DNA from 3 places in the Paenibacillus sp. FSL W8-0194 genome. Region 1 is predicted to be linked to each of the others. Evidence: predicted binding sites of a transcription regulator. Region 1 holds the regulator's gene; each other region holds the start of a gene.
The links. The regulator Rex, encoded in region 1, represses fermentation and respiration genes when NADH is low (regulators of the CRP and FNR family bind a similar motif). The targets are predictions, from matches to a motif close to TTGTGAAATATTTCACAA.
Positions count from the first base shown of each region.

Region 2: qoxA (cytochrome aa3 quinol oxidase subunit II) is a predicted target of Rex. The motif match lies at 6,197-6,214, and genes of this name have one in related genera.
Region 3: MKY58_RS01675 (L-lactate dehydrogenase) is a predicted target of Rex. The motif match lies at 3,347-3,364, and genes of this name have one in related genera.

Region 1 covers NZ_CP150205.1:2,165,921-2,176,888, forward strand. The annotation lists gene MKY58_RS09645 (biotin--[acetyl-CoA-carboxylase] ligase) at 1-827, shown strand, start outside; gene panB (3-methyl-2-oxobutanoate hydroxymethyltransferase) at 1,074-1,946, shown strand; gene panC (pantoate--beta-alanine ligase) at 1,943-2,824, shown strand; gene panD (aspartate 1-decarboxylase) at 2,828-3,211, shown strand; gene MKY58_RS09665 (tetratricopeptide repeat protein) at 3,329-3,961, shown strand; gene dinG (ATP-dependent DNA helicase DinG) at 4,101-6,953, shown strand; gene MKY58_RS09675 (redox-sensing transcriptional repressor Rex) at 7,014-7,679, shown strand; gene MKY58_RS09680 (amidohydrolase) at 7,654-8,967, shown strand; gene MKY58_RS09685 (DUF5590 domain-containing protein) at 8,992-9,507, shown strand; gene MKY58_RS09690 (hypothetical protein) at 9,835-10,359, shown strand; gene MKY58_RS09695 (AAA family ATPase) at 10,359-10,968, shown strand, end outside.
Region 2 covers NZ_CP150205.1:1,197,694-1,208,661, reverse strand. The annotation lists gene MKY58_RS05135 (FAD-linked oxidase C-terminal domain-containing protein) at 1-86, opposite strand, end outside; gene MKY58_RS05130 (FadR/GntR family transcriptional regulator) at 370-1,110, shown strand; gene MKY58_RS05125 (hypothetical protein) at 1,133-1,606, opposite strand; gene MKY58_RS05120 (AEC family transporter) at 2,016-2,936, shown strand; gene MKY58_RS05115 (DUF2339 domain-containing protein) at 3,050-5,059, shown strand; gene MKY58_RS05110 (HAD family hydrolase) at 5,187-5,915, opposite strand; gene qoxA (cytochrome aa3 quinol oxidase subunit II) at 6,351-7,313, shown strand; gene qoxB (cytochrome aa3 quinol oxidase subunit I) at 7,341-9,287, shown strand; gene qoxC (cytochrome aa3 quinol oxidase subunit III) at 9,284-9,880, shown strand; gene qoxD (cytochrome aa3 quinol oxidase subunit IV) at 9,882-10,163, shown strand; gene MKY58_RS05085 (WG repeat-containing protein) at 10,311-10,968, opposite strand, start outside.
Region 3 covers NZ_CP150205.1:402,221-413,188, reverse strand. The annotation lists gene MKY58_RS01695 (cytochrome c biogenesis protein CcdC) at 1-516, shown strand, start outside; gene MKY58_RS01690 (DUF1641 domain-containing protein) at 987-1,427, shown strand; gene MKY58_RS01685 (NAD(P)/FAD-dependent oxidoreductase) at 1,465-2,643, shown strand; gene MKY58_RS01680 (hypothetical protein) at 2,983-3,249, shown strand; gene MKY58_RS01675 (L-lactate dehydrogenase) at 3,401-4,363, shown strand; gene MKY58_RS01670 (amidase family protein) at 4,537-6,039, opposite strand; gene MKY58_RS01665 (DUF4440 domain-containing protein) at 6,084-6,473, opposite strand; gene MKY58_RS01660 (peptidase E) at 6,548-7,249, opposite strand; gene MKY58_RS01655 (GNAT family N-acetyltransferase) at 7,426-7,848, shown strand; gene MKY58_RS01650 (hypothetical protein) at 7,911-8,282, opposite strand; gene MKY58_RS01645 (NUDIX domain-containing protein) at 8,331-8,834, opposite strand; gene MKY58_RS01640 (hypothetical protein) at 8,885-9,295, opposite strand; gene MKY58_RS01635 (ion channel) at 9,491-10,510, opposite strand; gene MKY58_RS01630 (DUF350 domain-containing protein) at 10,565-10,957, opposite strand; gene MKY58_RS01625 (signal peptide protein) at 10,954-10,968, opposite strand, start outside.

The DNA of each region.
Region 1 (10,968 bases):
CCGTCCCGAACAAGGGCTACCGGATCGTCAACAAACCGGAACGGATCGACACGCTGACGCTGCTGAAAACGTTAAAGACGAATACCGCGGGCAAGAAGCTGAAAGTGCTTGAAACGACGGTATCCACGCAGGAGGAAGCCAAGGCGCTCGCCGAGGCCGGGGCGCCGGAGGGAACGCTGGTCGTTGCCGAGGAGCAGACGGGGGGCAAAGGCAGGCTCGGGCGGAAATGGTTTTCTCCCAAAGGCAAAGGCATATGGATGAGCCTGGTGCTAAGACCGAAACAGCCGCTGCATTACATGCCTCAGCTGACGCTGCTGACGGGCGTCGCGGTGTGCAGGGCGGTACGGCGGACGACCGGCGTCATGGCCGGGCTGAAATGGCCGAACGACCTCCTGGTCGACGGCCGCAAAATCTGCGGGATCCTCTTGGAATCGGCGGTGGAGGACGAATATGTCCGTTACTGCATCGCCGGCATCGGCATCAGCGCGAACCTGGACCCCGGCGATTATCCGGATGAGCTCAAATCGGTCGCAACCTCTTTAAAAATAGAAGCCGGCCACCCCGTCGACCGCGTGCAATTGATCGCGGCGGCGATGGAAGAATTCGAAACGTTGTACCGGCTTTACCAGCAGGAAGGATTTGCGCCGATCGCCTCGTTGTGGGAAGCGTTGTCCGTCACTTTGGGCAAACGGGTCACCGTGGGGGCCGCATCGGGTCCCGTAACGGGCCAGGCACTGAAGCTGGACCCTCACGGCGCGTTGGTCATCCTGACGGAGGACGGGCGGGAATTGCCTGTTTTTTCCGGAGATGTCGAACTTAGACGATGAAATTTTGCGAAGGATTTGATATACTGACATGTAGAGGCGGTATCGGCAAGGGACCGAACTGCACTCTGCATGTGCAAGCAATCACAACAGCATAATGCATACGTTGGATTCTGCTCTGAGCCGAAGGGACCGAGACAGAAGGGACGATCGCAAGTGACTCTTTTTTGCCCTTTCGGAACTTTTTAGTGATCTGCTAAAAGGTTTTTTTGTTTTTCCAACACTATTCCGAAGGAAGGGGCTGCAAACATGGCAGTGAAACATCCGCTCAACATCGTTAAAATGAAAAAGATGAAAGAGGAAGGCACGGCGCTCAGCATGGTTACCGCTTATGATTACCCGACGGCGCGCCTCGCCGAAGAAGCGGGCGTCGACATGATTTTGGTCGGCGACTCGCTCGGCAACGTCGTGCTCGGGTATGATTCGACGCTCCCGGTCACCATCGACGACATGGTGTACCATACGCGTTCGGTCGTCCGGGGGGCGGGCAATACGTTCGTCGTCGCCGATTTGCCGTTTATGACATATCACGGGAGCATCGACGAAACGCTGCGCAACGTGCGCAGGCTGATGCAGGAAGGCCATGCCCATGCCGTTAAAATGGAAGGCGGCAAAGAAATCAGCGCAGCGGTCGAAACGATCGTTGCCGCGGGCGTTCCCGTTTTGGGCCATATCGGCCTTACGCCCCAGTCGGTGAATCAAATCGGGGGGTACCGGATTCAAGGGAAAGACGAAAAGGATGCGCAGCGCTTGCTGGAAGACGCCAAAGCGCTGGAGAAAGCGGGCGCGTTCGGGGTCGTCCTGGAACTGGTCACCGAACAGGTTGCGGCTTATATCACGTCGCAGCTGTCCATCCCGACGATCGGCATCGGCGCGGGCCGGGGCGTGGACGGCCAGGTGCTTGTTTTCCATGATATTTTCCAATATGCTTCCCCGTACCGCGCCAAGAAATTTGTAAAAACCTTCGGGGATGCCGGAACGATGATCCGCGAGGGTCTGGCTCAATACGTCAAAGAAGTGAAAGAACGTTCTTTCCCGGATGAGAGCCATGTATTTACGGCAGACGATCACGTCGTCGACAATCTATACGGCAGAGGCCGGGAAAAGGTGAACAACGCATGAAAGCCGTCAGAACGATTGCAGAGCTTAGGGAAGAAATACGAAGCTTGAAAGCGGCAAAGGATGTAGAAACGGTCGGGTTGGTGCCGACGATGGGATATCTCCATGAAGGGCATGCCAGCTTGATCCGGGCAGCCAAGGAGAAAACGGGCATCGTCGTCGTCAGCATATTCGTCAACCCGATCCAGTTCGGGCCGGGGGAGGATTTTGAAACATACCCTCGCGACGAACAGCGGGATTTGGCCGCGGCGGAACACGCCGGCGCCGATCTTGTATTTCTTCCGACCGTGGACACGATGTACCCGCAGCCGACCAAAACGAAAATCGCTGTATCCGAGGTGACCTCCGGACTTTGCGGCGCGTCCCGCCCCGGACATTTCGACGGGGTGACGACCGTGGTGGGCAAGCTGTTTAATATCGTGCAGCCGGATTACGCGTTTTTCGGCATGAAGGACGCGCAGCAGGTGGCCGTGATCCAGCAGATGGTTTACGATTTGAACTTTAACGTGACGATCGTGCCTTGCCCGATTGTACGGGAAGAGGACGGGCTGGCCCTCAGCTCGCGCAACGTGTACCTCAGCCCGGAAGAACGGACGCAAGCGCTGGTACTTTCCCGTTCCCTTCGCGAGGCGAGAGAAGCGGTCGAAAGCGGCCGAATCCGGACCGCGGGCGAGGTCAAACGATTTTTGACCACCCGAATCAGCGAATCCCCGCTGGCCGTCATCGATTACGTCGAAGTTGCCGCATTTCCGGCCCTTGCGCCGCTTGCGGACGGCGAGTCGGTGATCGAACGCAACGAATCCGTATTGATGGCGCTGGCCGTCAAATTCGGCAGAACGCGCCTGATCGACAATTGCCTGCTCCATTCGAAAGGGGAATGAGACATGTTCAGAACGATGATGAAATCCAAAATACACCGCGCCACCGTAACCGAAGCGAACCTTAACTACGTAGGCAGCATTACGATCGACGAAGACTTGATGGAAGCCGCCGACCTGCTCGAGAACGAAAAAGTCCAGGTGGTCGACAACAACAACGGCGCCCGGCTCGAAACGTACGTGATCCCGGGTCCGCGCGGGAGCGGCGTCATCTGCCTCAACGGGGCGGCGGCACGGCTGGTGCAACCGGGGGATACGGTCATTATTATGTCCTATGCCATGATGTCCGATGAGGAGATCAAAAACCATAAGCCGAGAGTGGTGTTCGTCAACGAGTCCAATCGGCCGCTGACAACGATGAGCAAGGAAGTGCACGCAACCATCATCTAATGTTTATGAAGACAAGGAATGGCAGGCTCCGCGGAGAATGAAAACAGCCCGTTCAACAAAAAATGAATGCAGGTGACCGCACTGATTTCATTTTTAGTTTAAGGGTGGGATGCAGCGATGTTCCAGCATGTTTTCGCGGAAATGAACCACATGTTAGATGAAATCATGAAACATTACCCGACGGCGGAGGAAACCCAGAAACATCAGTTGATCCAAAAATGGAATATGCTGAAGACGATGAGCGACGGCATTATTGATGAATGGTTATCTTTTGAGGAAAAAATGGGGGAATTCCGCCAGCATGTCGAGGTGCCTGCCACCTTGTTTTCAGATCAGAGCTCGCCCGAATTGGAAATGAACGCATTTGTGCGCGGGCAGGGGTATTTCAGGTTGTTGATGTACCGCCAAGCCGCGCAGCAGTTTGCCCAAGTCATCCGTCAATATCCCGACAGCCTTTTGGCCCGGATGTATCTGGCCATGTCCCATTTGCACCTGGACGAAACGGAAGCGGCCCAAGAACATTTCCAATGGATTTTGCCGCTCGCCAACAGCCAAAAGCTGAAAGCGATGATTTACAATGCTTTGGGATGCATTGCCGTGAAGCATGGAGCAACAAGCAAAGCCCAGGAGTTTTTTACCATTGCGCTGCAGTGCGATCCGACGCTGCCCGATCCGCTGATCAATTTGAAGGTGTGCCAGCAGAACCGCGGCCAGCTTCAATACGGCAGCCAGCTTATATCGATGATGTAGAAAGCAGCAAAAAGGCCGATGCATCATGCGCTTCGGGAAGCGCCTTGTGCATCGCCTTTTTGCTGCCCTTTAATTTTCAAATGTGAAATCTTCTGTTATGCTGGTAATTGAGACTGGAACGAAAGGATTAATTTTGATCATGAAATTTGCCGTACTGGATTTTGAGACAACAGGCAACCAGTCCGCCGATGAGATCATTCAAGTTGGACTTGCCATCATAGAAGAAGATTTGACGATATCCCGCGTGTACGGTTCCTACGTCAAACCGACGGTGGAAATCCCGCCGTTTATTACGGGGCTGACCGGTATAACCGAAGAGGATGTGGCGGATGCGCCGCCGCTGGAAGAGATGCTGATGGAGCTTGTGCCGATGCTGGACGACGTCGTCCTGGTCGGGCATAACGTCGCGTTTGACTTCAATTTTTTGCAAAACGCGCTGGACAGCTCCGGATATCTCCCGTTTTCCGGGCGCATTCTCGACACGTTGGATTTTCTTAAAATATGCTTTCCGTCCCTGACTTCCTACCAATTGGGCCAGGTCACGTCGCATTTCGGCATCCAGCATGACCGGCCCCATCAGGCGGACAGCGATGCATTGGCGACGGCTTATGTATTTTTGAAATGCCTGTCAGAACTCAGGGATTTGCCTCTCATCACGCTGCAGCGGCTCACCGAACTGTTTGCCGACGAAGACAGCGATTTGGGATGGTTTTTTGACGGCCTGTGCCAGGAAAAGGAACAGGAGCCGATTCAGGACCTGAACAGCCATACATTTTACCGTCAGTTTGCGTTAGCCGTCGAAGACTGGACGGAAATGAAACCGCCGCGGGACGAAACGGACGACAACCCTCTCGCCGGGGTGGAGTTCAAGGAATATTTGGGCGAAATTCAGAAGCGTCTTAAGGCTATTATGCCCCAATACGAGGAGCGCGAACCGCAGACGATCATGTTCGATCAGGTGATGAACGCGCTGAACGAGGACAAGCATTTGTTGATCGAGGCGGGAACGGGTACCGGCAAATCGCTGGGATACCTTATTCCTTCCATTTACCAAAGCGTCAAGCAGCAGCAAAAGGTGATGATCAGCACGCACACGATCAACCTTCAGGAGCAGCTGCGGGAGCGCGACGTGCCTTTGTTGACGCAGGTTGTGCCGTTCCCTTTCAAGGCGGCGGTCTTTAAGGGAAGACAACATTATTTGTGTTTGAGAAAATTTGAACATAAAATAAACAGAAGAGACTTTTTTAATCCCAAGGAAGATACGATTACCGCTGCGCAGATGATCGTATGGCTTGCGCAAACCGAAAACGGCGACGACGAGGAGCTGAATCTCGGGGGAAGGGGCGGCGACTTCTGGGAAACGGTGAGCAGCGATTCGGATTCCTGCCTGGGCCGAGCCTGCCCGTGGTTCCGCAAATGTTATTATCACCGCGCGAAACATGAGGCGGGCATCGCCGACGTCGTCATTACGAACCACTCCAAGCTGTTCACAGACGTTAAAGCGGGTCATCAGCTGCTGCCGTCCTATGAGCGCCTCGTCATTGACGAAGCCCACCATTTGGAGGATGTTGCCGGCAAACATCTGGGGCTGCACATGAAATATTTCAGCGTCGTCCACACCCTTACGCGTCTGTACAAAGATGCGCGGAGCGGACAGCTTATCGCCCTCCGCCAACAACTGCAGTCGTCCGGCCAGGAGCGGGCCGGCGACTGGATCGCGGCGATCGATCGCATCAGCGAAGATTTGGTCGACGTCAAGGAAACTTGGGACAAGCTCAGCGAATCCCTGTTCGCCCTGATGCCGGAAAGGAATGACGCCGCGCCGGGAGAATCCGGGCAATATGTGCTGAGGCTCCAGCCGTCGAAATGGCCGCAGGAATGGGAAACATTGAAGGCGATGGAGAACCAGATCCATGTGAAAATGAGCGAAATCGTCCGCCGCGGCGAAAAAATGCTGGCTGAATACAAGGAAAACGAAGACGATTACAGCGCGGACAGCCTGATAACGGATCTTAGCGGCCTGTTCAAGGACCTGGCTGCCGAACGGGACGATCTGCGGACGTTCATGAATCTGGACGATGCCACCGTCGTTTATTGGATGGAGGCAAGCAGCCATTTCCGCAGCAAATCGCTTCAGCTGTATGCGGTTCCGGTGGACGTCAGCAAACAGCTCAAGGAGTTGTTTTTCGATAAAAAGAAAAGCGTTATATTAACGTCGGCTACTTTGTCGGTGGACAAGTCCTTCCAATACATGATCGATAATCTGGGTCTGCAGGAAGACCAGGAGAGCGGCAGGCTGGTATCCGTGCAGCTTCCTTCCCCGTTCAAATACCGCGACCAGGCATTGCTGGTCATTCCGCGGGATTTCCCGAGCGTAAAAGGAAGCGTCGGCGATCCGGTGTTCGTGGACACCCTCGTGCGGTCCCTGGCCGACGCGGCGATCGCAACCCATGGCCGAATGCTGGTGCTGTTCACCTCGTACCGGATGCTCCGGCAGGTGCATGAACCGCTGAAAAACGCCCTTGCGGGCAGCGATATTACCGTGCTCGGCCAAGGCGTGGACAGCGGCAGCCGCACCAAGCTCATTCGCCGGTTTCAAGACAGCAGCGCTTCGGTGCTGCTCGGTACGAGCAGCTTCTGGGAGGGAGTCGATATCCCCGGCGAAGCGTTGACCTGCCTGGCGATCGTAAGGCTTCCGTTCCAGCCGCCGAATCACCCGCTGAACGAAGCGAAAGCCGAACTTTTGCAGCGCCAGAAGAAAAATCCGTTCATGAAGCTTTCCGTGCCGCAGGCGGTCATCCGCTTTAAGCAGGGCTTCGGCCGCTTGGTTCGTACGGCGAATGACCGCGGAATCGTCATCGTTTACGATACGCGCGTAATCGAGTCTTACTACGGGAAATATTTTCTCTATTCCTTGCCGGGGCCAAAGATGGAGCATATGAATACGGAAAAAATGGTTCCCCGTATATCTGAATGGCTTCAAGAAGGTTAAAACGACCCTTTTCATAGGATCGAACGATAGAAATTAAGCTGTTAAATAGGGGGAACATGCATGAAATCGGAGAAAATTTCCGAAGCGGTCGTCCGCAGATTGCCTGTATATTTACGTTATTTGAATGATTTGCACAAGCGGGAGGTAGCGACGGTCTCCTCCCAGGAGCTTGGCCAGCGACTGGACCTGAACCCGGCTCAAATCCGCAAGGATCTTGCGTATTTCGGGGATTTCGGCCGGAAAGGGATCGGATACGACGTTTCGTACCTGATCGAAAAAATCCGCCACATCCTGAACCTGGATCAGCAGATCAACGCGGTGCTGGTGGGCGCCGGCAACCTGGGACAGGCGCTTTCCAACTACAACTTTTACCTGCGCGAAAACATTAAAATCGTGGCGGTCTTTGACGAAAATCCGAAAAAAATCGGCAAAAAAATCAATACGCTGACGGTGCAGCCGATGGAAGAGATCACGGATACGATCAAAAACCGGAATATCCGGATCGGCATCATTACGGTGCCCGCCGTCGAGGCCCAGAACGTGGCCGACCAGCTTATTGGCGCCGGGATCGAGGCGATCCTGAACTTCGCGCCGACCATTCTGAAGGCGCCGGCCAACATCCGGATTCATGCGGCGGACTTTACGACCGACCTGCTGAGCTTGGCATATTATTTGGATAACGGAAAGGAAGGTTCTGCCGATGACGGAGAACAAGACAAAGAATAAATGGATCATTGCGAACGGCAGCTTTGCCGTGCCTGACAAAGACAAGCCCGTAATCCAGGGCTGCATGGTCATCGAAGGCGACCGCATTGCCTATATAGGGGAAGAAATGCCGGAGCTTGAAAACGAAGTTCCCGTATTCGACGGGACGCATCTGTTTTTTATGCCCGGATTGATCAATACGCACGGACATGCAGCGATGTCGCTGCTGCGGGGGTACGGGGACGACCTGGCCCTGCAAATTTGGCTGCAGGAGAAAATGTGGCCGATGGAAGCCAAGTTTACCTCCTCCGACGTCTATTGGGGAACGGCGCTGTCGGTGCTGGAAATGCTCAAGGGCGGGACGACGACCTTCCTGGACATGTATGACCATATGGACCAGGTCGCCAAGGTGACCGAAGAGTCGGGAATCCGCGCGTCCCTGATGCGGGGCGTCATCGGGTTATGCTCCGAGGACATTCAGCGTCACAAGCTGAACGAGGCGATCCAGTTCGCACGCGATTGGAACGGCAAGGCGGACGGCCGGATCACGACGATGATTTCGCCGCACGCGCCGTATACATGTCCTCCGGATTTCATCGAGAAATTCGTGCAGGCTGCGTTTGACCTGGATTTGCCGATGCATACCCATATGTCCGAAACGATTGCCGAGGTTGAGCAAAACGTTCGGGATTACGGCTTGCGTCCGGTCGCCCATTTGGAGAAGCTCGGCGTATTTTCAAGACCGTCCCTGGTCGCCCATGCCGTTCACTTGACCGATGAAGAAATCGGCATTTTGGCGCGCAACAACGTGGCCGTATCTCACAATCCGGGCAGCAACCTGAAGCTGGCGAGCGGCGTGGCCCGCGTGACGGATCTGCTCAAAGCGGGCGTAACGGTCTCGCTCGGCACCGACGGCGCGGCCAGCAACAACAATTTGGACATGTTCGAGGAAATGCGTCTTGCGGCGCTCATCCACAAAGGGGTGTCCGGCGACCCGACGGCGGTTCCGGCTTACGAGGCCTTGAAAATGGGAACGGTATACGGAGCGCAATCCCTTTTCCTGCAGGACGTCGGTACCCTTGCGCCGGGCATGAAAGCCGATTTTATCGCACTAAATACCGATCAAGCCCATTTTCTTCCGCATACCGATCTGATTTCCCACGCGATCTACTCGGCTAGCGGCAAAGACGTCGAACATGTGTGGGTGGACGGCAAGCAGATCGTGAAGCATGGCGCGTGCCTGACGATGGACGAAGAGCGCATCCGCCGGGAAGCCCAAGCCGCGTTCGAAGGTCTCTTGTCGCGGTAAGAACGGCCAAAGATAGGGGAACTTATGCTAAAGAACAAAAAGAAATGGATTTTTCTCGGCATCGTCGCGTTTCTGCTGATCGTGTTCGGGCTTTACCGTTATTACATATACGTAACGCAGGATATCCGCGCGCAAGAGACGGCGGCCATTCTGAAGGCCAAACAGGAGACAAGCCTCGTGAAGGTGACCGAAGCCCAAAAATCGGTATGGGATACGATCTGCTGGGCGATCGAAGGGTTGGACAAAGACAACCGTCCGATCATGGTGTGGGTGACGATGGACGAAAACGGCAAAGTGAAATCGGGCGAGGGCGCGGTGCATGAAGAGCTGCTCTCAAACGGCATGTCGGAAAATCAGATCAAGGAAAAAGCGACGAAGGAAATTCCGGACGTCAAAAAGCTGAAGGCCGTGCCCGGGATGTACAACGGCGAATACGCATGGCAGCTTTTTTACTGGTCCAAGGATCATTATTATTATCAATTCTACCGGTTCAGCGACGGCCAAAGCATCGGGGGACCGTTTACGCTGCCTAACCGGTAATCCGTCTAAACGCATTGATGCGAATCATTAGCTAATAAATGGAAAAGAACCTCATGAAAATGGGGTTCTTTGGCGTGCGCAGGATAATATTTTAAATACTTTCACACATTACCTTCGATTAAGTATATACGATGTGATATACTCTATATTGTGATTCAAAGATATACTCTCTGAAAATGGTGTGACCGTCGTGTTTAATGCAGATCGAAGAAGCTTGGAATGACCGTGTCTTAGAAGCTTTGTTTAAAGCTCCTTTGCCGCGGTTGTCTATTTTTCGTATGATATAGATAAGATAAGTTTTTTAGAATAAGAGAGGAGGACAACGTTTTGAAACTGCGTCCAATACCAATTGCGCTTACTGTTGTCATATCGGCGGCGGTGCTGTTCGGCGGATGGTTCGTTTATCGCCAGACGACGATGCAAGGGCCGCTGCAAAAAATCGTTCAAAATTATAAAGGCGTCAACAACGCCCAATTCGATATTACCCGCAATCAGATCAATCTGAAACTGGATTTGAAGCCTGACACGAACTTATCGGGACTTGTAAACCAAATTACGACCAAAGGAAAATCGGTGGTGGGCAACCGCAAGCTGAAATTCGATTTCGTGGACCATTCCTCCGAGAAGCTGAACCGTTTCTGGAATTCCGCGATGTTCTCCGTCGCCGAAGCGATGGACAACAAGAAATATACCGAAATTCCGGCCAAGCTGGAGCAGCTGGCCAAAGATTCCGGCATCAAAACCCAAACGGAGATGGATACCGACAACGTGTATATCAGCCTTAGCGACGGCGATTCCAGCAAGTTTATCGTGCTGCCCCGGAACCCCGCGAAGATAGGGGTGTGGGAATAATGCCAAGATGGACCAAAGAGGTGCTGGTCGGTTTCGTTCCGGTATTGCTCATATTTTTGGCTTATATCGGCGTCAATATCATTCCACTGATCATTGCGGCGCTGCTGATCGGCGGGCTGCTTTTCATGGCGAGCGTTCGCGGCGGACTGGCCGTAGGAGCCGGGGCGGAGCGCAAACGCAAAAAAAGAGGGCCCAAGAAGCTGACGTTCGAAGAAATCGGCGGGCAGGATCATGCGAAGCAGGAGCTGATGGAGGCCCTGGACTTTTTGATCAAGCATGAAGAAATCCGCAAGCTCGGCATCCGTCCTTTGAAAGGGATTCTGCTGACGGGACCTCCGGGAACCGGGAAAACGCTGATGGCGAAGGCGGCCGCGCATTATACGGATTCCGTATTCGTGGCTTCGTCCGGCAGCGAATTCGTCGAAATGTACGTCGGCGTCGGCGCCGGTCGCGTGCGCGAGCTGTTCCGCGAAGCGCGCAACCGCGCCGTGAAGGAAAACAAGCAAAGCGCGATCATCTTCATCGATGAAATCGACGTGATCGGCGGCAAACGCGAAGGCGGCCAGCAGCGCGAATACGATCAGACGCTGAACCAGCTGCTGACCGAAA
Region 2 (10,968 bases), 970 kb from region 1:
TGGGTGACGAGCGTCTGCGGATCGTCCTTGACGTATGCGCTGCCGAGGATCGAGATCAGTTCGCGTTTGACTTCTTCTTGCAGCAAGGAAAGTCCCTCCCTTGGATTCGTTCGGTATCGATGGAATATTTAAATTAATCAGGTCATCTGATGACTTTTCTTGGGAACAAGTATACACTAGAATAGATGAATCGAAAATAGACGCGTCGAAATTTTTTTTTCATACTTGTCCGCTGCTGATGATAAAAATGCTTCAGATGTTATAAACTCGCGAAACATGCTGCATGACGGGCCAGTTGAAATACCAATAACGGAATGAAACCATAGAGACGGATCATGATCAGGAATTTCGGAAAGGACGTTGAGGAAGATGACCAACCAGCAGAGACCGCTTAAGCAGTACGAATGGGTCATGAACGATTTGAAGGAACGGATGCTCGACGGGCGCCTTGCGCCCGGGGACCGGCTTGCTTCGGTCGTCGACCTGGCGGCCCAATACAACGTGGGCAGATCGACGATCCGGGAGGCGCTGAGCGCGCTGAAAGCGATGGGATTGCTTAACATTAAACAGGGCGGGGGAACGTTCGTCAAAGCTGTTCCTCCGGAAGCCGCGCCGGTCCACCCGATGCAGCGTTACGACGATTTATGGGAAGGACGGGCCGCATCGCTGCGCCACCTTCTGGAGGTGCGCCGCGTTCTTGAGACCGGATGCGCCGCGCTTGCCGCGCTGCATCGAACGGAAGAGGACCTGGCCGTCCTCGAAAAGCTGCTCGAAGAGATGGAAAATTCCGATGACGAGCATTTCATCGAACAGGCCGACGTGAAATTTCACCAGCAGATCGCGGCCGCAACCCGCAACCCGCTGCTGCTTGAATTGATGGAATCGCTGTCGAGCCGTCTGCATGAAAACATGAAGGATATGCGCGCGCTGTGGTTTTACGCCGAACGTTCCTCGGCCGAGCGATTGCTGCAGGAACATATCCGCATCTGCGAAGCCATCTCCAAGCAGGATGCCAGGGAGGCGTCCGCCCGCATGGATTTGCACATTTCGAAAGTCGAGCAGGTGCTAAGCGAGAACAAAGCCGGCGACCATCATCTGCGGATGACGTAACCGGCTTCTTTTTTTTTCGCTGCTAGTTTTCAAGCCTGATGACCACGCCGCTGCCAACCGCGCATCGGTCCAGCCCTTCCAGCGTCTGCTCCACCCGCTCGATCATTTTCGTCAGATGGTCGCCGTCGTTCTGGGCCAAAAAAGCTGAATCTTCCGACTCCGCGATATACTGCAGCGTGTTCAAAAACAGCTCCGTTTCCAAATCGATCTCGGCGACATGCCGAAGCGTACCGATCAATTCGTCATAATACAGATCCTCCGGCGGAAACCTGCCTTCCGATTGCAAATAAATTTGCTTCAGCTTCGCTTTGACGCTCATGTGGGCCACGACCAGCGCCGCTTTGCGGAAGCCCGCTTCCAGCAGGGGGCGCGCAAAGTTCATATAACTTCGAGACAAATCGTTCCAGCTGCGGGCTTTGGCATACAGCTCGTACACATCCTTTTCAAAAAGGCCGTTACGGATGCTTCTTTGCGATTGTTCCGAAAAAGGCAGCATGTAAATAACCTCCCGTTCAGGATTTTGCAAATGTTGCGATGCCTGACGCCTTCCATGCTTTCGACAGCCGAATGGAAAACGGTTCCGTTGAAAGACACTGCATGTAATTCGACAAAATCCCCGTTACACCATTTAAACTTCTACCTTGGGACACTCGAGCTTTATGCCCTGGCGCTGCAATGAATGGTACTAAGGACCTCCATGTTCATGCGTCTGGATACCCAGTGCGATCCCTTATTGCGTGTATGCTATATTTATCGGCCTTTCTTACTAAAAAATGAATATTATTCCAACAAAAAATGCGCGACTTTTGCGAAAAGAGCTTGATTTTGGAGCCCCGCCGCTTTGACGTGGTGCTATAATGAATAAGCCCGCCATTTACATCATGAAGAAAAAGGAAGCTGAATGTATGATTGCTACCATATTGCTTGAAGTCGTGCTGCCGGTGTTTGTGCTGATCGCGTTCGGCTCGCTGATGCAGCGGCTTTTCCAACTGGATTTATACACTTTATCCAAAATCAATTTTTATTTCATCACGCCGGCCGCGGTTTTTATGAGCATGTACCATTCCGATATGTCCGGCGAGCTGCTGGGGACCGTCGTTATGTTTTACGCCTTGTATGTCTTCATTTTATGGCTGCTGGGGACCGTGGCGGGGCGCCTGTTCAAATTCGAAAGCAGCATGAAAGCGGCCTTTAACAACAGCATCATGCTCGACAATTCCGGGAATTACGGGATGCCGATCAACGCGCTCGTCTTTAAGGGGGATATGCTCGCTTCGTCGATGCAGGCGCTGATCATGTCCCTGCAAAGCCTGCTGACCTTCACGTACGGCGTCATCGCGATCCAGGGAGCGAAGATGAAAGGCAACTACCGGAGCATGCTGATCGGCTTCTTGAAGATGCCCGTGCCGTATGCTTTGGTTTTGGGGCTGCTGCTGCATGTGCTCCAGGCGCCGCTGCCTTTGTTCGTATCCCAGCCTTTAACCTACGCGCAGCAATCGATGGTTGCCATTGCGCTGCTGACCCTGGGGGCGCAGATCGTCAAATACCCGCTCAAGCTTTACCGCTTGGACGTATACGTCAGCATGTTCCTGAAGCTGATCATCGGACCGGCCATCGGATGCGCGCTCGTCTTCGCGCTGGGACTCAAAGGAATACCCGCGCAGGCGCTGCTGATCGCATCCGGCATGCCGACGGGCGTCAATACGTCGATTTTGGCCGAAGAATATCGGAACGAACCCGATTTCGCCGCCCAAACCGTGCTGCTCTCCACCCTGTTTAATGTCGTGACCATTACGGGATTGATCTCCCTCGCAAAGATGTTCTGAGCCTATTCCAAGCGAATTCCGAGCATATTTCGTGCTAAATCCGCCGTCATTCTGTGGTAAGATGGATATACGGCAATAGAGCTTAATATTGGGAATTCAGGAGTGGTTAACCATTGGAGTTGGAAAAAAGGATTGAACAGCTAGAAGCCAAAATGAAACAAATGGAGCTTGAGCTGACGGAACTGCGCCATGCCAGGCGCGGGGCGGACCAGCCCGTTCAGGGGCCGGCGCCGGGGGTAACGCCTCCGCACGCGGGCGCTCCGGGGCATGCCGGGCATCCACCGCAGGCCTATCCGCCTTACGGTCAGCCGCGGGTGCCAAATCAGGCCGTTCCCCCTCAGGGAATGCCGGGGCATCAGGCCCCTCCGGGCCAGGGCATGTATGGCCCTCCGGCTCCGGGACAAGGGGGGCCGGGTTACCGGCCCGGACCGCAGGGCATGCCGGGATATCCTCCTGCAGGCGTACCGGGCCAAGGTTATCAGGGCCAGGTTCCGCCGCAACAGCCCCGGATGCAGGGGGCCGGCCAGCCTTATCCGCCGGGAATGAATCCGTACGCTTATCCCGGGCAGCAGCCGCAGGTTCCACGCGAACCCAAGCCGCCGAAGGACTGGGAGCATCTCATCGCCAGGGTATGGCTTCCGCGGGTCTTTATCGTGGTCCTGCTGCTCGGCGTGTTATGGGGATTTACCGCAGTGGTCAAAGCCGGATATTTGACCGAACCCGTGCGCTGCCTGCTGGGCGTCGTCGCAGCCGCCGTCATGTATTGGCTGGGCGAACGGCAGCTCCGCAGCAAACGGGAAGCGCTCGGACAGGTGCTTTTGGGAGGTTCGATCGGCATCCTCATCTTGTCCGTGTTTGCGGCCCATCAGCTGTATGACCTGATCCCTTCGGGCATCGCGTTTGCGCTTTACGTCATTTCGATTGCGCTATGCGTGTTTACGGCGCTCAGACGCCGCTCGCAAACGCTGATCATCATCGCGACGGTGGCGGGGTATCTCGTTCCTTTCCTCGTGCATTCCGCCGAGCCGAATGCTTGGGTGCTGGCGGGATACGAGACCGCGTTTTCGCTGGCGATGATCGCCGTCGCCTTGAAATTCGATTTCCGCGCCGCCTATTTCGTCGCGGCCGGGGTGCTTCATCTGCCGCTTCTGATCGCTTACGCGGCAGGCGACTTCGATGAAAGCCGCCACGTTTTCATCGGAGCGGTATTCATTCAGCATGCGGCATTGCTCGCTTACGCCTTCTTCGGGCCCGGACGCCGCAAACTTGATGAAACGTTGTCGTTATTCCCCGGATTCGGCGTCATGGCATTATGGATTTATGCCTTGTACCCGCTGTGGGAAGGTTCCGTTCATTGGCGGCCGTTGATGCTGCTGGTGTGGGCGCTGGTTTACACGCTGGCCGCATGGGGCAAATACATGAAGGAACAGCGTTCCCCCGTGTTCGTCTCCATCGCGACCGTCGCCTGGTTCCTGTGGGCATTCGATATTTCGAACCAGCATTATGCGCCGGCTTCCGCGATCGTCATCGGAACCGCGGGCATCGTCCTAGGCATGGTGCTGAAAAGTTATATGCAGCAAATCACGGCAGCCATCGTATTGCTGTACGGCGCGGCGGGCACGCTGTTTTTGGCCATCCATCGCATCTTTTCCGCCGAAACCCTTTCCTGGCTCGTACTGCTGGCCTCCCTTGCGGTTCTGTCGTACACGCTGCGGCGTATGCCGCAACGGATGTTGTCCAACCGCTGGCCGGATATTCTCATGTGGATCGATGCCGGGCTTGCGATCATTTTTATGACCGAGGCGACCAACGTGCTGACCGGCGGGCTGACGAAAGACCTGCGGCATTTGGTTTTGTCCGCGGTGTGGGCGGTGTACGCCATCGCCGTCATCGTATGCGGCGTCTTGCTTCAGCGCCGGATGGTCCGGCTTGCCGGCATCGGCTTGCTGTTCCTCACGCTGGTCAAAGTCATCGTCGCCGACCTGCCGGACGTATCCGTTGCGGTCAGAGCGATTTTGTTCATCGGACTTGGCGCGATCGGCATCATCGTCTCCAGGCTCATGTACAAACGCAAACAGGTTCCGCCGCAATCGCCACCTGATGATGCGACCGTGGAACGTTAATGCCGGTGCATCGGTACCTGCCTGAACTTATACGATGAAATCGTTTATAGGATGTAAATGAAAACAAAGCAGCCGCGACCCCGTAACGGGAATGCGGCTGCTTTGTTTTCGTTCATCCCTGAATCCTTTAAGCCAGCAGCAGCCCGGCAAGCTCCCGGTAACTGCCTGCCGTATACTGCGGCTGATGTTCCGTTTCGGGCTCAACCTGCCTGTGGTTGAACCAGATCGCGGTCCAGCCCGCATCCAGCGCCCCGATCACGTCGTTTCGCCACGAATCGCCGATGTAGAAGCAGCGCGAAGGATCCGTCCCCGTTTGTTCATTGACGCGGGCAAACAGGCGCGGATCCGGCTTGTCGTAACCGACCGCCCCCGATACGAAAATATGGCCGGAAGGGATGGCGGCATCCAGCGCCAGCGCCTTGATTTTGGCCATCTGGTGCTCCGCCGGTCCGTTCGTGATCAGCCCGACGACATGACCGGCCGCCTGCAACTCGCCGATCAGCTCCGTTGCCCCCGGAAACGGGCGGATCCGGAACTGGCGCTCCAGGTATTGTTCCTGGATCCGGCCCGCCTCCCCATCCGTCACCGCGATCCCGAATTCCGCCAAAGCCAGCTTGGCCCTTTGGATCCTCATCTCCTGCAAATCCCGTTCCGCTCCGGCGGCATTGACCGCGCCATGGCTGGCGGAAAGCTTGTCGCTGTAATATCTGAATCGGTGATATACCGCCTCATACGGAAAGTCCTCTCCGGTGCCGAGCACATGCCGAAGCGCCTCCCTCAGCGGCTGCAAATGATCGTAAAGCGTATCATCCACGTCAAAAAATATCCCTTTTGCGTTCGTCCGTTTCTCTCCCATTGCGTTTCCTCTCCTATGGTCCGGATTGCAAAATCCTTATTGTGATGTTTGTTACGGCAAACGAATTTATGTCTATTTTAGCACATGATGCCGCGGTACAAGCAGGTTTCAGCGACCGCCGGACAGGGGTAAAAAAACTTACCCCGGGCTTAAAACCCTTTCAATTGTGACAGAACTGGCACAACTGTTCCCCGCCCGTTCAATTTTGAACAAAAATGAAAATCGCCGAATTTAGCCTTTTTCAAAGCTTAATCGGATTTTTTGGCCTTTTTTCGTGAAGAATGTGAAGATTATCACAGAATAATTGTATTTTATTTACAATTATGTATTCTACTGTATTTGTTTTCTTTTTCACAAGTTACTATGCTATGGCTATAAGGATTCGCGAATTATCCAAACACTCAGCGATTAAGGCATGCTAGAAAGGAGTTTCCCGTGAAGAAAAAAAGATGGTTGTTTTCACTCATTTTTATTTCCGTCGTCATGCTGCTCAGCGGATGCGATACGAAACTGATGGTCCTGGATCCGAAAGGGCCGGTAGCGAAAACACAATCCAATACAATTATCTTCTCTATTCTGATGATGGCGCTCGTGTTAATCGTCGTGTACATCCTGTACATTTTCATGTTGACCAAATACCGGGCCAGCAAAACGCCGGACGATTATGAACCGCCTCATATGGAAGGAAGCAAATGGCTCGAATTTATCTGGACTGCCATTCCGATTATCATCGTAGCCATTTTGTCTGTCGTTACCGTACGTACGACTTATGCCGTAGAAAAGGTGCCGGCCGGCTATGAGGATCAAAAGCCGCTTGTCATCTACGCCTCCTCTTCCAACTGGAAATGGCATTTCAGCTATCCGGAGGAAGGCATCGAAACGGTAAACTACGTCAACATCCCTACGCACCGTCCGGTCGAGTTCCGTCTCTACTCGTACGGTCCGATTTCAAGCTTCTGGGTTCCGCAGCTCGGCGGACAGAAATACGCGATGAGCGACATGGTCACCAAGCTGAATCTCGTCGCCGAACATGAAGGTTCGTACATGGGTAAAAACTCGAACTTCTCCGGTAAAGGTTTCGCCCAAATGGAATTCGAGGTACTTGCCCAATCTCCTGCCGATTACACGAAATGGGTCAACGAGGTGCAGCAAACCGCTCCGAAACTGACCGAGCAGGAATTCAACTCCGTATTGCATACGGACTTCGTCGGACGCAAGTCTTACAGCTCCACGCACCTGAAATTCTCGCCTCCGCCTATGGATATGTCCGAACACGGCCATGGCGGGGACAATTCGACAGACAGCAAGGAATCCGGCAAGGATTCCGCGGATCATATGCAGGACATGGGTGACATGAAAGACATGAACGATCATTCTTCCATGGAACACGGTCACTAACATCATGGAGAAAGGAGAACAAACTGCATGAAATGGGACGAATTTTTTGTTACCGGCGAGCCGATGATCTACGCGGCCGATGTCAGCATCGTGCTCGTATCGCTCGCCATCGTGATCGGATTGACCTATTTCAAAAAATGGGGCTATCTGTGGCGTGAGTGGCTCACCACCGTGGACCACAAAAAAATCGGCATTATGTATATTTTGTCGGCGTTGATCATGCTGTTCCGCGGCGGCGTCGACGCCCTGTTGATGCGGGCGCAGCTCGCGACGCCGGACTCCAAATTTTTGGATGCCCAGCACTACAATGAGATATTTACGACGCACGGGGTTATCATGATTTTGTTCATGGCGATGCCGTTTGTCATCGGGATGATGAACGTGGTCGTTCCGCTGCAAATCGGGGCCCGCGACGTCGCTTTCCCTAGACTTAACGCCGTCAGCTTCTGGATGTTCTTTATGGGAGCGATGCTGTTTAACATTTCGTTTGTGATCGGGGGATCGCCGGATGCCGGCTGGTCCGCGTACTTCCCGCTCGCAAGCCTTGAATTCAGCCCGACGGTAGGCAATAACTACTACTCGCTCGCGCTGCAAATATCCGGTATCGGTACGCTGATGACGGGCGTCAACTTTATCGTGACGATCCTGAAGATGCGTGCTCCAGGCATGAAACTGATGCGTATGCCGATGTTCACCTGGTCGGTACTGATTACGAACGTCATTATTTTGTTTGCTTTCCCTGTGCTCACCGTAGCGCTTGCCCTGATGATGTTCGACCGCGTGTTCGGAAGCCAGTTCTTTACGATGGCCAACGGCGGTATGGATATGCTCTGGGCCAACTTGTTCTGGGTTTGGGGACACCCTGAAGTATATATCGTTATCTTGCCTGCTTTCGGTATTTTCAGCGATATTATTTCCACGTTCTCGAAAAAGAATTTGTACGGCTACAAATCGATGGTTGTCAGCATGGTCGCCATCTCGGTCCTGTCCTTTCTCGTATGGGCGCACCACTTCTATACGATGGGCCAAGGCGCCATGGTCAACGGCTTTTTCTCCATCACGACGATGGCGATCGCGGTTCCGACCGGGGTCAAAATTTTCAACTGGCTGTTTACGCTCCGCAAAGGCAAAATCTCGTTCACGTCTCCGATGCTGTACGCGATGGGCTTTATCCCGATCTTTACGATCGGCGGCGTAACCGGCGTCATGCTTGCGATGGCAAGCGCCGACTATCAGTATCACAATACGATGTTCCTGGTGGCCCACTTCCACTATGTGCTTATTCCGGGTACGGTATTCGGGGTACTGGCCGGCATGCATTACTGGTTCCCTAAAATGTTCGGCTTCCGCCTGAACGAACGTCTGGCCAAAACGGCCTTCTGGCTGATCATCGTCGGCTTCAACGTGGCTTTCATGCCGCTGTTCTTCCTTGGACTTAACGGCATGACGCGCCGGATGTACACTTATTCAGCCAGCACCGGCTACGGTCCGCTGAACATGATCGCGACGATCGGCGCTCTCATTCTTGCGGTCGGCTTCGTGGTCCTGTGCTACAACTTCTTCTACAGCTTCCGCCACAGCCCACGCAACGAGGGCGGGGATCCATGGGATGCGCGTACGCTGGAATGGAGCACGCCAAGCCCGGTTCCGGTTTACAACTTTGCGAAAGTGCCTGTCGTACATTCCGAAGATGCTTTCTGGCATGCCAAAAAGCATAACGTTCCGCTTTATGAAGAAGGACCTTACGAAGAGATTCATATGCCAAACAACAGCGGGCAACCGTTCATTCTCGGCGTAATCATGTTTTTCCTGGGCTTTTTCCTCGTGTTCAGCTGGTTCATTCCTGCGATCATCGCGGGCGTCGGCGTGATCATCATGCTGGCGGTGCGTTCCTTCGAACGCGATCACGGCTATCATATTCCACCGAAGGAAATCGCCGCTACCGAACAGAAACTGCGGGGTGATACCGTATGAAAATAAATGACACGCTGCCGCTGGAGTACAGAACCGAGGAGAACAGCAACAAAATCTTCGGCTTCTGGCTCTTCCTTGGAGCAGAAATCGTCCTGTTTTCCACGTTGTTCGCCGTATACTTCACGCTTTGGAACCGTACGGGCAACGGCCCGACCGGCAAAGAGCTTTTCGAGGTCGGCGGTGTTATCTGGGAAACGTTCCTGCTGCTCACAAGCAGCTTTACCTGCGGCCTTGGCATTCATGCCATGCGCCTCGGCTTGAAAAAACCGATGATGATTTTCTTCGTCGTCACTTTGCTGATGGGCCTCGGGTTCCTCGGCATCGAGATTACGGAATTCGTCAACTACGTGCATGAAGGCGCGACGCTGCAAACGAGCGCATTCCTGTCCAGCTTGTTCGTCCTGCTCGGAACCCACGGTCTTCACGTGACCATGGGGATCCTGTGGGGCGCAGGCATCCTGATTCAAGTGGGTCGCCAAGGCTTTACGGACGAGACCGCGAACAAATCGTTCATCTTCTCGCTGTACTGGCACTTCCTTGACGTCGTCTGGATCTTTATCTTCAGCTTTGTCTACCTGAAAGGATTGATGTAATATGGCACGATTGTTCCCGATACGTCACGTGATGGGATATATCTTTTCGCTGGTCCTTTCACTCGTGGCACTTGGCGTGATTTACTGGGATCTGACGTTTTCGGCCGCCATGGTCATTCTGATCATCAGCGCATTGATTCAGGCTTCGCTGCAGCTGGTTCTGTTCATGCACATCGGCGAAACGTCCTCGAAAAAGACGCTCTACCTCAACATCGCTTATGCGGTATTCGTCGGCGTTGCCACGATTTTCGGTACGCTCTTTGCGATGATCTGGGGATACTGATACACCTGAAATCGAAAAAAGCTGTCCTTTGCGGACAGCTTTTTTTGCGTTATTACGATTGGGCATGCCGGTTCGTTTCCCCTCCCCCGCATTGCCGGTCACAAGCGGCCCGGAACGGCCTTGCACCGGCATGCATGCGCCGTCCCGTCAATGAAACGCCTTCCAAAATGCCCCTGTCGTATCGATCAAATCGCGGATTTGGGCAAACGGGATCGTAAAGGTTGGGAAACCTGCGGCATACGGGGCGATTTCGTACGGCTCGAAAACAAGATGCAGGGCGTCTTCCGTCACGTAAAAGGATTGATCCGGCGAAATTCCCTTATAACTTCCAGGGAATACATAAGAATATTGCGGGTCTTCCTCAATCTGCCTGCCGACGATGTCGCTCAGCCGCTTTACGTAATCGCTGCCGGGTTTAAACAAGTCCTTAAGGCCGTACATCCGCCCCGTCGCCAGATCGATCAAAGCAAATGCCTTTGTCGGCATGCCATGTGCCGCGCCAAGGGGATACCGGTACCCGTCAAGCTCCAGCACCAGCAGGTTTTGTTTATAAAACAGAACCTCAAAGTCGCCCGTATAGGTGTAGTCCAGCGTCTGATCCGCAGGAACGGGCTTTACCTGCGACAGCTCCTTCAACTTGGCATTCACCGACCGCTGAGCCGCCGGGTCCTTGATTCCTTCCACAACCGGATAATACACAATGTAATCCGGATTCGGCTTATATTTCTCTTCTTTCACGAGGTAGGGAGGCTGCAGCGGAATGACGGTGTTTTGCCGCCAAATGACCTGCCCGCTGCGGTCGATA
Region 3 (10,968 bases), 1.8 Mb from region 1:
TATCTTCAAATCGGATCCACCGTAGGGGCTTTATTGATGGCTCTTCTGGTCATTTTTGTCCGCTTGAAGGCCAGCAACAGACCGGTAACGATCAAAAAAATCATTATTCCGCCGCTAGGCATGGCCACCGGCTTCCTGATGTTCGTGGCGCCGCAAGTCCGGGTTCCGTGGCTCTGGGCGTTGGCCGCCTTCCTTGTCGGCTGGTTCATATTTTCATATCCGCTCATTCGCAGCACCAAATTCGAGGTCTCGGAGGGCCAGGTGTTCGCCAGACGTTCCAAAAGCTTCGTGGTCATCTTGTTCGTTCTGCTGATCGTCCGTACCGTGCTTCATCAGGTGATCGACGAGTATGTTTCGATTCCGCAGTCCGGCGCCCTGTTTTTCTTGCTGGCGTTCGGCATGATCGTCCGCTGGAGAGTGTTCATGCTGAAACAATACCGCTCCATCGAAGCGTCGGGCGAACTGCAAAGCACCCCGCTGCCCCAGGAACCCCCGACCTCGACGAATGCAAAATAACAACGATATTTACGCATCCTTTCACCGTCTTCCGCGGCCCGCCGCAGAAGGCGGTTTTTTTATGCGAGGCGGAGCCCTTTCCCCTTGCATCTTGCTGCATTCAAAGGTATATTGCATTATGGAAATGCAGAACCTAGGGGAGAAGGACAAAAAGCGGCAACATGTTTCATCCGTTCAGCGACACTTTGTTGAATTTGTCACAATTTGCGCACAAAAATGGAGGAAAACAGAGAGATTCGGACCAAGAAGACGTATACTTGTGTAAAACTTCACAATTTGTGCGTAAGGCTTGAAATGCCTCATTATCCTTTTGGTGAACATTATGTTAACATAGGTAATGATGAGTTAGATTGCGGCCTTTTTCACTTGAGGAAGGTCTGTTGCTTCTAGACCCCTCTGCCCAAAAAGGGTCTATTAGCCCTTTTTAAAATAAAATTAAGCACTGCTGCTTACGCAAAGGAGAAATGGACATGTCGGAAACAATTACTGATGCAAAGACTGAACAAGCGAACGAGCCTGTCAGCCAAAATCAACAGGATTTGCTCGACCAGCTGCTCAAGCCCGAGGTTCAGGAATCTTTGACCACGCTGGTCAACCATCTTCCAAAGCTGACCGAGCTTGTGAATGTATTGACAAAGTCTTACGATTTCGCTCAAGCCGTGGCTACGGACAAAACGCTGAAAAGCGACACGGTTGGCGCCATTCAGGAGATGGCAACCCCGGTTATCAAATCGGTGAAATCCGTCGCTGCAAACGTGATCGAAGCAAAAGACCGCGCAGAAAGCAGTCAAGAAGTGATCGGTCTTTTTGGCCTGCTCAAATTGCTGAAAGATCCGCAAGCACAAAAAATGTTCCGTTTCGTGAACGCTTATCTCCAAGTCTCTGCTGAAAACGCGAAAGAACAAAAATAATCCACTTTAATATTTAGGTAAGGACGGAGGAAAAACTATGTCAAAACATATTGTCATTTTGGGTGCAGGATATGGCGGACTCCTCTCCGCGCTGACCGTTCGCAAATACATGAACAAAGACCAAGCGCGCGTGACCGTGGTGAACCAATATCCGACTCACCAAATCATTACCGAGCTTCACCGCCTGGCTGCGGGCAGCATCGAAGAAAAAGCGATCGCCATGCCGCTTGAAAAACTGTTCAAAGGCAAAGACATCGATCTGAAAATCGCCAAGGTCGAGTCTTTCTCCGTGGACAACAAAGAAGTGAAGCTTTCGGACGGTTCCAAGCTGACTTACGACGCGCTTGTCGTCGGCCTCGGCAGCATCACCGCTTACTTCGGCATTCCCGGCCTCGACAAATACAGCATGGTGCTCAAATCCGCTGACGATGCCAACCGCATCCACCGCCATATCGAAGAACGCATCCAAGCTTACTCCCAATCCAAAGATCCGGCTGACGCAACGATCCTCATCGGCGGCGGCGGCTTGACCGGCGTCGAACTCGTGGGCGAAATCGCCGACATCTTGCCAAGCCTGACCAAAAAATACGGCATTGACCGCAGCGAAATCAAATTGATGCTCGTTGAAGCCGGCCCTAAAATTTTGCCTGTGCTTCCTGACCATCTGATCGAGCGCGCGACCAAAAGCCTTGAAAACCGCGGCGTAACGTTCTTGACCGGACTGCCTGTAACGAACGTGGAAGGTAACGTTGTTGACCTGAAAGACGGCCAAAAAATCGTCACCAACACCTTCGTATGGACCGGCGGCGTGCAAGGCAATCCGCTTGTCGGCGAATCCGGCCTGGAAGTCAACCGCGGACGCGCAACCGTCAACGAATTCCTGCAATCCACGTCCCATAAAGACGTATTCGTTGCCGGCGACAGCGCCGTATACTTCGACGAAACCGGACGTCCTTACCCTCCAACCGCGCAAATTGCATGGCAAATGGGCGAGCTGATCGGCTACAACCTGTACGCGTTCCTGAACGATAAAGCGTTCGAAACGTTTGCTCCGGTAAACTCCGGTACGCTGGCTAGCCTTGGCCGCAAAGACGCTGTAGCAACCATCGGCGAAAACAACATTTCGCTGAAAGGTCTGCCTGCGACGCTGATGAAGGAAGCAAGTAACATCCGTTACCTCTCCCACATCAAAGCATTGTATACGCTGGCTTACTAATCTTCATAACAACAACCGCTTGAAGCGGCAAACAGGGTATCCTCACGGTCTTGGCGACCGGGGATACCCTGTTTTTTACGATGCCAGGCTTTGTGCAAGCGCGGTCTGCATCCATAACAGGTCGTGACGGGACTTTCGGGATGCCCTCAAGCCCGGGCAGCTCCGGAATCGGCAGGAGACGCTGCCGATCGGCGTTTTGGGCTATATTCAATATGGCCATGGGACGAAGAAAGTATGACCGCCGAACAAAATTCGATCTTGTCCGCGTGTTCTCAAACGTTTTGCTTTGATATATCCTAAAAAAGCGAGGGATTTATGGCGAAAGGGAAGGAGGGCGGCATGCGAAAGCTTGCGGGGATTCACCAAAAGGAGTTTCAGGTCTGGGTATTTACGCGCGCGGATCTGGCAAAGTTCGTCATCGTCGACGTGATGTTCAGCACCGCCCTGTATGCCGGGCTCAGACGGATCAACGGACATGAAACGATCGCGATTTTGGGGAGCTCCATCGGGACGCATTTATGCAGATATTTGCGCTGTCGGGGTCTTTTTTTAAGGCTGCGGCCAGGCACATGGATCCGGCGGCCCTGGAGTCCTTCAGCCCCCTGAACGAAGCTCCAAAAGGACTCTCACCGGAAGCCGCCGCGCTGCCGGTTTTTATCGTTTTAGGGCCGTAATGGACCGAATTTCGCCGAAGCGGCCGATTATGGGATTTTTATCACAATCTCGTGTACAATAGGATTGAAGGAGCGAATGAAACATGAAACGCAAAAGAAGAAGAGTTGCCGTCGTAGGCTCCGGCATGGTCGGATCCAGCTGCGCTTACGCGATGATCAACCAATCCATCTGCGACGAGATCATGATGATCGACCGCACATACGACCGGGCGCTTGCCCAGGCGCTGGACTTGTCGCATTGCATCGATTTTACGCATACGCGGACGACCGTGTACGCAGGAACCTATGCGGACTGCGCCGACGTCGACGTCGTCATCCTGACGGCCGGCGCCAATCCGAAGCCGGGGCAAAACCGGATGGACGTCCTGGCCGAAGCCGCCGAAATTACGCGTCAAATCGTGACGCCGATCGTGGAGAGCGGTTTTCAGGGGATCTTCATCACGGCCGCCAATCCGGTGGATCTCGTTACGTACATGATTTGGAAGCTTACCGGTTTTCCGCGCCATCGCGTCATCGGTACGGGCACTTCCATCGATACTTCGCGGCTCAAAACGCTGCTCTCGGACGTGTTTTCCATCGATCCGCGCAGCGTCAGCGGGTATGCGTTGGGCGAACACGGCGAATCGCAATTCGTCGCATGGTCGCACGTCACGATCGGCGGCAAGCCGATCCTCGATATTTTGGAGCAGCACCCGGAACGTTTTAAGCATGTCGATTTGAACGATATCGCGCGCAAAACGAAGGATGCCGGATGGGAAATTTTCACGCGGAAGGGATCGACCCATTTCGGGATCGGCAGCGCCATCGCCCATATTACCCGTGCCGTCCTGAACGACGAACATAAAATTATCGCCGTATCCGCCATACTCGACGGGGAGTACGGCGAACACGGCGTGTGCGCCGGGGTTCCGGCCATCATTAGCAGCGACGGCATTCAGGAACTGCTGGAGCTTAAGTTAAGCGAAGACGAACGGAAACGGTTCGAGGATTCCTGCGCCCTGATCCGCCGCAATTTGGAGGGTCTCCAGCTCGAGCCGATACGTTAAGTTAACCTTCCGTTGCCGTCACGGCCATCATCCTCGTTCGCAGCTTGCGTGAGCACAAATAATAAAAGGAGCCTCCCCCGCTTTCCGGCATCCGGATTGGCGGGGGAACGGCTCCTTTTTTCATCGGCCGGAAGATCAAGCGATTGCCGGCGATGATCCGAACGATGAGGCTGTTACTGCTCCTCCAGCCTGCTCATATCCGGCGGTACGCGGTGTCGGGTCGCCTGCTCGTATCCATAGGCAATCTTGATCAGCGTCGGTTCGCTGAACGCGGTTCCGATAAACGTTATTCCGACAGGGCCTTTGGTGATGTAGCCTCCCGGAGCGATGACGCCGTCCTCCGCGTAACCTCCCGGCACCGTAATCGCCGGATAGCCAGCTCTGGCCGCGATATCGTCCCCTTCGTCGCAGCCGAGGAACAGCAACGCGTCAAGACGGTAGGTTTCAATCGCGTAATCGATCCCCTTAGCCCGCGACATCTCCTGATTGTAACGGAGCGTCTCCAAATATTCCGGTTCGGTTAGGGTCCCGCTGGTCGCTTCGCATTTCTCCAGCAGGTCCTGCCCGTATTTCAGGCACCGGTCGGCGTGCCCGTTGTTGAACGCGATCACTTCGGCCAGCGTATGAACGGGAATGCTTTCAGGAAGCTGCGCGAGATAATCGTTGACGCCCTTTTTGAATTCGTAGACCAGCACGTTTCCGTTCCAGGACGCATCCTGACAAGGGAGCTCTACCGGATCGACGATCGTTGCCCCTTCCCTGCGGAGCGCTTCGATCGCCGCTTCGAGAACGGCCTTTCGGGCCGGATCCAGGTCGCGGAAATAATGCCTCGGAATGCCGATGCGCACTTGCTTTAAGCAGGAAGCGTCAAGAAATGGCGTATAATCCTGCAAAAACCGCCCTGCGCTTGCCTCCGTGGCCGGGTCCCGCTCATCTATTCCGGTCATGGCCCCCAGCAGGATCGCGGCATCGGCGACGGTTCGGGCCATCGGTCCGGCCGTATCCTGCGTGTGCGTGATCGGAATGATGCCCGAACGGCTGACCAGCCCGACCGTCGGCTTAATGCCGACCAGCATCTGCTGGCTGGCCGGGCTGATGATCGACCCGGACGTTTCCGTGCCGATCGCCGCGGCGGCCAGGTTTGCCGCCACGGCTGCGGCCGAGCCGGAGCTGGACCCGCCGACGAACAATTCCCCCGGTCCGTACGGATTAAGGCATAATCCCCGGCGGCTGCTGTAACCGGCCCACATGCCGCTCGCCATAAAATTCGCCCACTCGGTCATGTTCGCCTTCCCGAGGAATACCGCCCCGGCCTTTCTTAGCTGAGCCGCTACGAACGAGTCCTCCGCCGCGACGTGCTCCGCCAAAGCCAGCGTGCCGGCGCTGGTATGCATCGCGTCGCGGGTATCGATGTTATCCTTTAAGAGCAGGGGGATGCCATGGAGCGGCCCCCGGGTTCCTTTTTCGTAACGTTCGTCATCGAGCTCCCTTGCGATCCTCAGGGCAGCCGGATTCACTTCTATGATGGATTTCAGCTTGCCGTCGTAGCGCTCAATCCGTTTCAGATAGGCTTTGACGATTTCTTCAGAGGTGGTTTCGCCCGATTCCATGGCAGCCTGCATGCTGCGGATATCCAGCTCCACGATCCATTCCTCGATATTCAGTGGATTTTCCATTTGTCCTCACCCCCGGGTTTTAAGTAGGGCATGGCTGCATCATTTCAGACAGAGGCATATTTCTCCATATGCTGCCTGTACAGCTTCCATGCTCCTTGTTCCTTGCGAAATACTTCCATGGCCAACACGCTCGCGACTTGTTTGCCGTGCAGGCTGAAGTTCACGATGGACGATAGGACCAATTCATTTTCCGTACGCATGTTCCTTGCGAGGTCGCTATACTCCCAATGAGGTTCCTTACCCTCATACATGGCCAGCGTTTCAAGGTTGTCCGTTTTATAATGCCCGGACCGGTAAACCTCGTAATCCCGATCCGGGTAATAACCAAAATAACCGATAAAGTCATCCGATATCCATGCGTTCACCTCTTCCGCGGTCCCTTCATGGATAACTCTGCGGTACGCTTCGACCGCCGCCATGGCTTCATCAAACATGAGAAACCACTCCCTATGTATATTGGCGCTGCCCTTTCAGATTGGCCTGTATTATTTTGCATTAACTCCCAGTCTTAAAGCGTTCCCAAATATTCGGGAATCATCTCCGTTTCCGCGACTTTGCCGTCAAAGGCTTCGACCCCGTAGATCCGGGCATCCCGCCGCGAACTGACGACCCGATGAATTCTGCAGCCGATATAATGAATGCCCGCTCCATCGCTTACGCCGACGCCCGCGCGGATTCGGCCGCTGCGCAGCAGCTCATGATACCCCCGCCTGTACTCCGGCTCCGAGTCGTAATGCGGACTGTGGCTCCCGGGGATGAGACCCAATCCTTGGACCACTTTCGCCTGCCCGTCATCATCGCAGTTGACTCCCTCTTCATACCAGCACATGGAACCTGCGCTGAGGCCCGCCAGCACGACGCCCTGCTCCCACGCCTGCCGAAGGATGCGGTCCAAACCGTGTTCCCGCCAGGTCTCCAGCATCTGCACGGTATCGCCTCCGCCCACGTAAAGGATATCCTTTTCCAGGACGTAATCCTCCAAGTCGGCTGCAGGCGGCCTGGACAGCGCCAGATGGGAAGGAATGCAGTCGAACGCCGAAAAAGCTTTGCGAAATCCCTCAATGTAACCTTCCGCGTCCCCGCTGGCCGTCGGGATAAAACATACCTTGGGCTTACGGGCCGCGGACTGGCTCAAAATATATCGGTCCAGCAGCAGATTGTCCGGCTCCATGGAAAAACCGCCTCCGCCAAGCGCGATCACCTGTCTCATGGAATCTCCTTCTTTCAGCCCGCATCGAACGCGAAGCGAGCAATATTCCAAATTTCTCCTCCCCATCATAACAGCCCCAAGATTCGCGGCGCTACCTAAAAAATCGTTAAAACGGTTGTTTACTGCGCGAAATCAAGGTAAGGTGTAGAGAACCGATTCAGGAGGAGGAACATGACATGATTCAATATCAGGATCATTTACGCGATATTACCGAAGCTTCGCTGGCGGAGGGATTTTTCGACGGGTGGCCGAACCCGCCTTCTTATGCCGTTTTTATGCAGATTCTCCGCAATGCGTCCTCTTGCATATTGGCCAAGGATGAGCAAACGGGGAAAGTCGTCGGATTTATTACCGCGTTGTCGGATGGCGTGCTGACGGCCTATATCCCGCTGCTGGAGGTCGTTCCCGCCTATCAGAAACAGGGAATCGGACAAGAGCTGGCCCGGCGGATGATCGAGAAGCTGAGAGGAATTTACATGGTGGATCTGCTCTGCGATCCCGATCTCCAGCCATTCTACGAAAAACTCGGCATGCGGAAAGCCCAGGGGATGCTGATTCGCAACTACGAGCATCAATCCGGGCGAACCCATCCGCAATAAAACGCGGGAAAAGAACCCGCCGGCCGCCATGCCGGCAAGTTCTTTTCCCGTTTTTTAGAAACTTATCCCGCAAGATCGACGAGATTCTTTTCAACCGATAGTATAAAATAGCTGTGGTTCCACTGCCTGACGGTCACAATGCAGCGCTGCCGGTCTTTTTCGAAAAAATAGCCCGCCCCCTCCTGTTCAGCATAACTCCAGCCTTCCTTGTTCATCTTTTGTTTTACTAATTCGGCCGGATTCTTAGCTTTCGTCAGATAATTAACGGTTCCGTTCAAACCTTGATCCATCAAAACGATCGTCTTGTCGGTCGCATGCAGCGCATACATAAGCTTGATGTTTTGGACTCCGATATTTTGGACGTAGGAACCCGCCGTGATCGCCGCAAGAAAGACGATGCCGATGCCGCTCCATAATACGATCCGTTTTTTCACGCTTTCGCCCCCCAGCCCTGCGTTTTCTATAGGTATGTCCGCAAAAATCTATTTTTGTTCCCCATTCTTATGCAGCGCCTCATACAGAACCTGTCCGACCAGTTCATGATCATTTACGACATAACGAAACTCCTCAGGCTCGACCCAAATCCGCGTTAAACATTCATGCTCCCGGTTAAACGGCAGCCGCTCGGTCACGTCCATCCGGTAAAACAGCTGATACCCGACCATCGGATATTTCCCGTTCGGATCAAACCGTTCGTTTTCTTCGTGGCTGACCTCCATTTTTCCAAGGTAAGCGATCGTCCCCTTGACGCTGCCTTCCTCCAATGCTTCCCGGTGAAAAGCTTCCTCCGGCGTTTCTCCCGGCTCCACATGCCCTCCCGGCACGTTGTAACCCCGGCCCTGCACATGCACGGCAAGAACAAGCCCCTGATGCAGGCAAATGCCGTGCACGCTCGTCACCAGCGCGGGATCGGGAGGCTCGTCTCCGGGCAACCAGGTCAACTTGATTTTGTGGCCGTTCCAATCTTCATATATGGTTTGGTTCATGCTGCATGCATCCTTTCAAAAAAATAACGAATCTCTGCCCTTTCCACGGCCTACTCCGTTTCCGTCCGCGCAGAATCCTTCAAAACCGTTATGCTTACCGGCATTTTGGTATAATGAGTCAGCCTGATTTCCACTTCCTGATCGGCCTTCAGCCTTTCGCGCGCCCAGGCAGCGTTGATTCGAAGCCGTTTCAGCCGGTTTTCCGTCGTTAAGACATGGATGATCCGGCCTTCTATATTGATGACTTTCCCTTGAAAACGCTCCTGCTTTTTTGTCGCCAGGTCCGCTCCCGTGAACAGAATCCCCGTCAAACTGCCCAGACAGACGAGAAAAGAGAGCCATGCAAATGCAGGCATAACCTGGAGCTGGATATCCAGAACAAGCCGGAAACAAAACAATCCGAACATCAATAGATTGGACGCCATGAAGATCCACAAATTTGGATAAGGACGTAAATCCACCAAACTCCCCCTCGCTTATAGGTGTTCATTTCCCGGCATCTGTCTCATATGTATGCGTCTTGCTTCGGCTCTACCTATAGGATGTTCGACGAATGACGCCAAGGCCCGATATAAAAAACGCCCGCCAAACTTGCTTCCACAAGCTGCCGGGCGAATCCTGCCTATGTTGGTAATGTATCGATGCCATTTCTTCCATCATGATTTGCCCGCAATGCGCCGGTACGTCGCTTCATCCGATACCACATACAGCCGGGCCTCGGAAGGAATCGGGTCGTTCAGCCTGCGGTTGATGGACAGATCGCTGCGGTCGGCGAGCAAGGTTGCCCCCTGCCGGAGCAAATCCTGAAAAGCGTCTCCGTAAGTCCGCCACTCCGATTTCCGCGGAACCTCGTAGATGTCGTCCCCCTGTTCGCGGCTGATCAGCTGGTTGATCACCGCCGAATTCCCTTCCTGAAGGGCGGCGCGCACCGCCAGGCTGGAGATGGCGTCATGGGAGAGCACAAATTCGTTCACCTGGACGAACCGAAAATTTTGGATGTGCTTTTCATGCATGATCTCGACCGTCGTATGCACCTGCGGAGCGATCCGTTCGATGCTGGAGGCGATCATCAGCGATTTGCCGTCGATCAAGGAAGTATCTTCGATCCGGGTATCCGCGAAAACAATAGCGGCCTTCGCCGTTTCCAACCCCGCTTTCCGCAACACATCCTCCGCCGATGGATCGCCGCTGATAAAATGCACCTGGTGCACATCCTTGATCGGATGCCGCTCCAGCTCGTCGATAATGACGATTTGGGCTTTTTCGTCGTACGTCAAAATTTCTTGGACGGCGGATTTCGCCTTTTTGCTCCAGTTCATAATGATGACGTGATCCCGTCCGTGGTAACTCAAGGTTCCTGCCTCCCTCTGCCGCTGAATGCTTCCGATGGAATCGATCACTTTGCCGATGACCAAGCTGAGAAGACCGATGCCGAAAATGTACAAAAACAGCGTAAACAGCTTGCCCCCAACCGTCGTGGCGAAAAAGTCGCCGTACCCGACGGTGGCCATGGTCGTCATCACCCAATACAGGGCGTTAAACCAGGTGCCAAACGTGGATTGCTCCAGGAGATAAGCGATGGTTGCGCTGCCCGTCACGAAAAAAAATACGATCAGGGCCAGGGTCGTTTTGCGCATACGCATCATGCGTGCGGATAATTGGAGAAAAAAATGCACTTGCCTCTTCCCTTCTGAAGACGAGCTTTTGATATCGGGATGATTGCAACACCGTTAGACGATCAAACTGCTGATGGCAAAGGCCGTTCCGATGAACACCATGCACAGCAGCGTCGCCACGGCCACGTTTCCTTGCTTCAGGGACTCCGAGATTTTGAAGCTCGGGGTGACCAGTTCGAATATCCAATACGCCGCGATCAAACATACGTAACCGACGGCAAACCACATCGCCAAAAACCAGATCGACGTGTTGGTATAAGCCGCAACGCCCAAGATGATGGCCGTGGCCATGAATTTGCCGCCAAGCGCGAGCCCTACGGCCACGTTTCCCTTTTTCAGTTCCTCCATATCCTTAAACGGCGTCATCCAGCTGAAAATCAGCATGCCCAGCAGCTGCAGCACAATGATGACAAGTACACTTACGACCAGATTAACGACGACGGTCAACTCGCCCACCC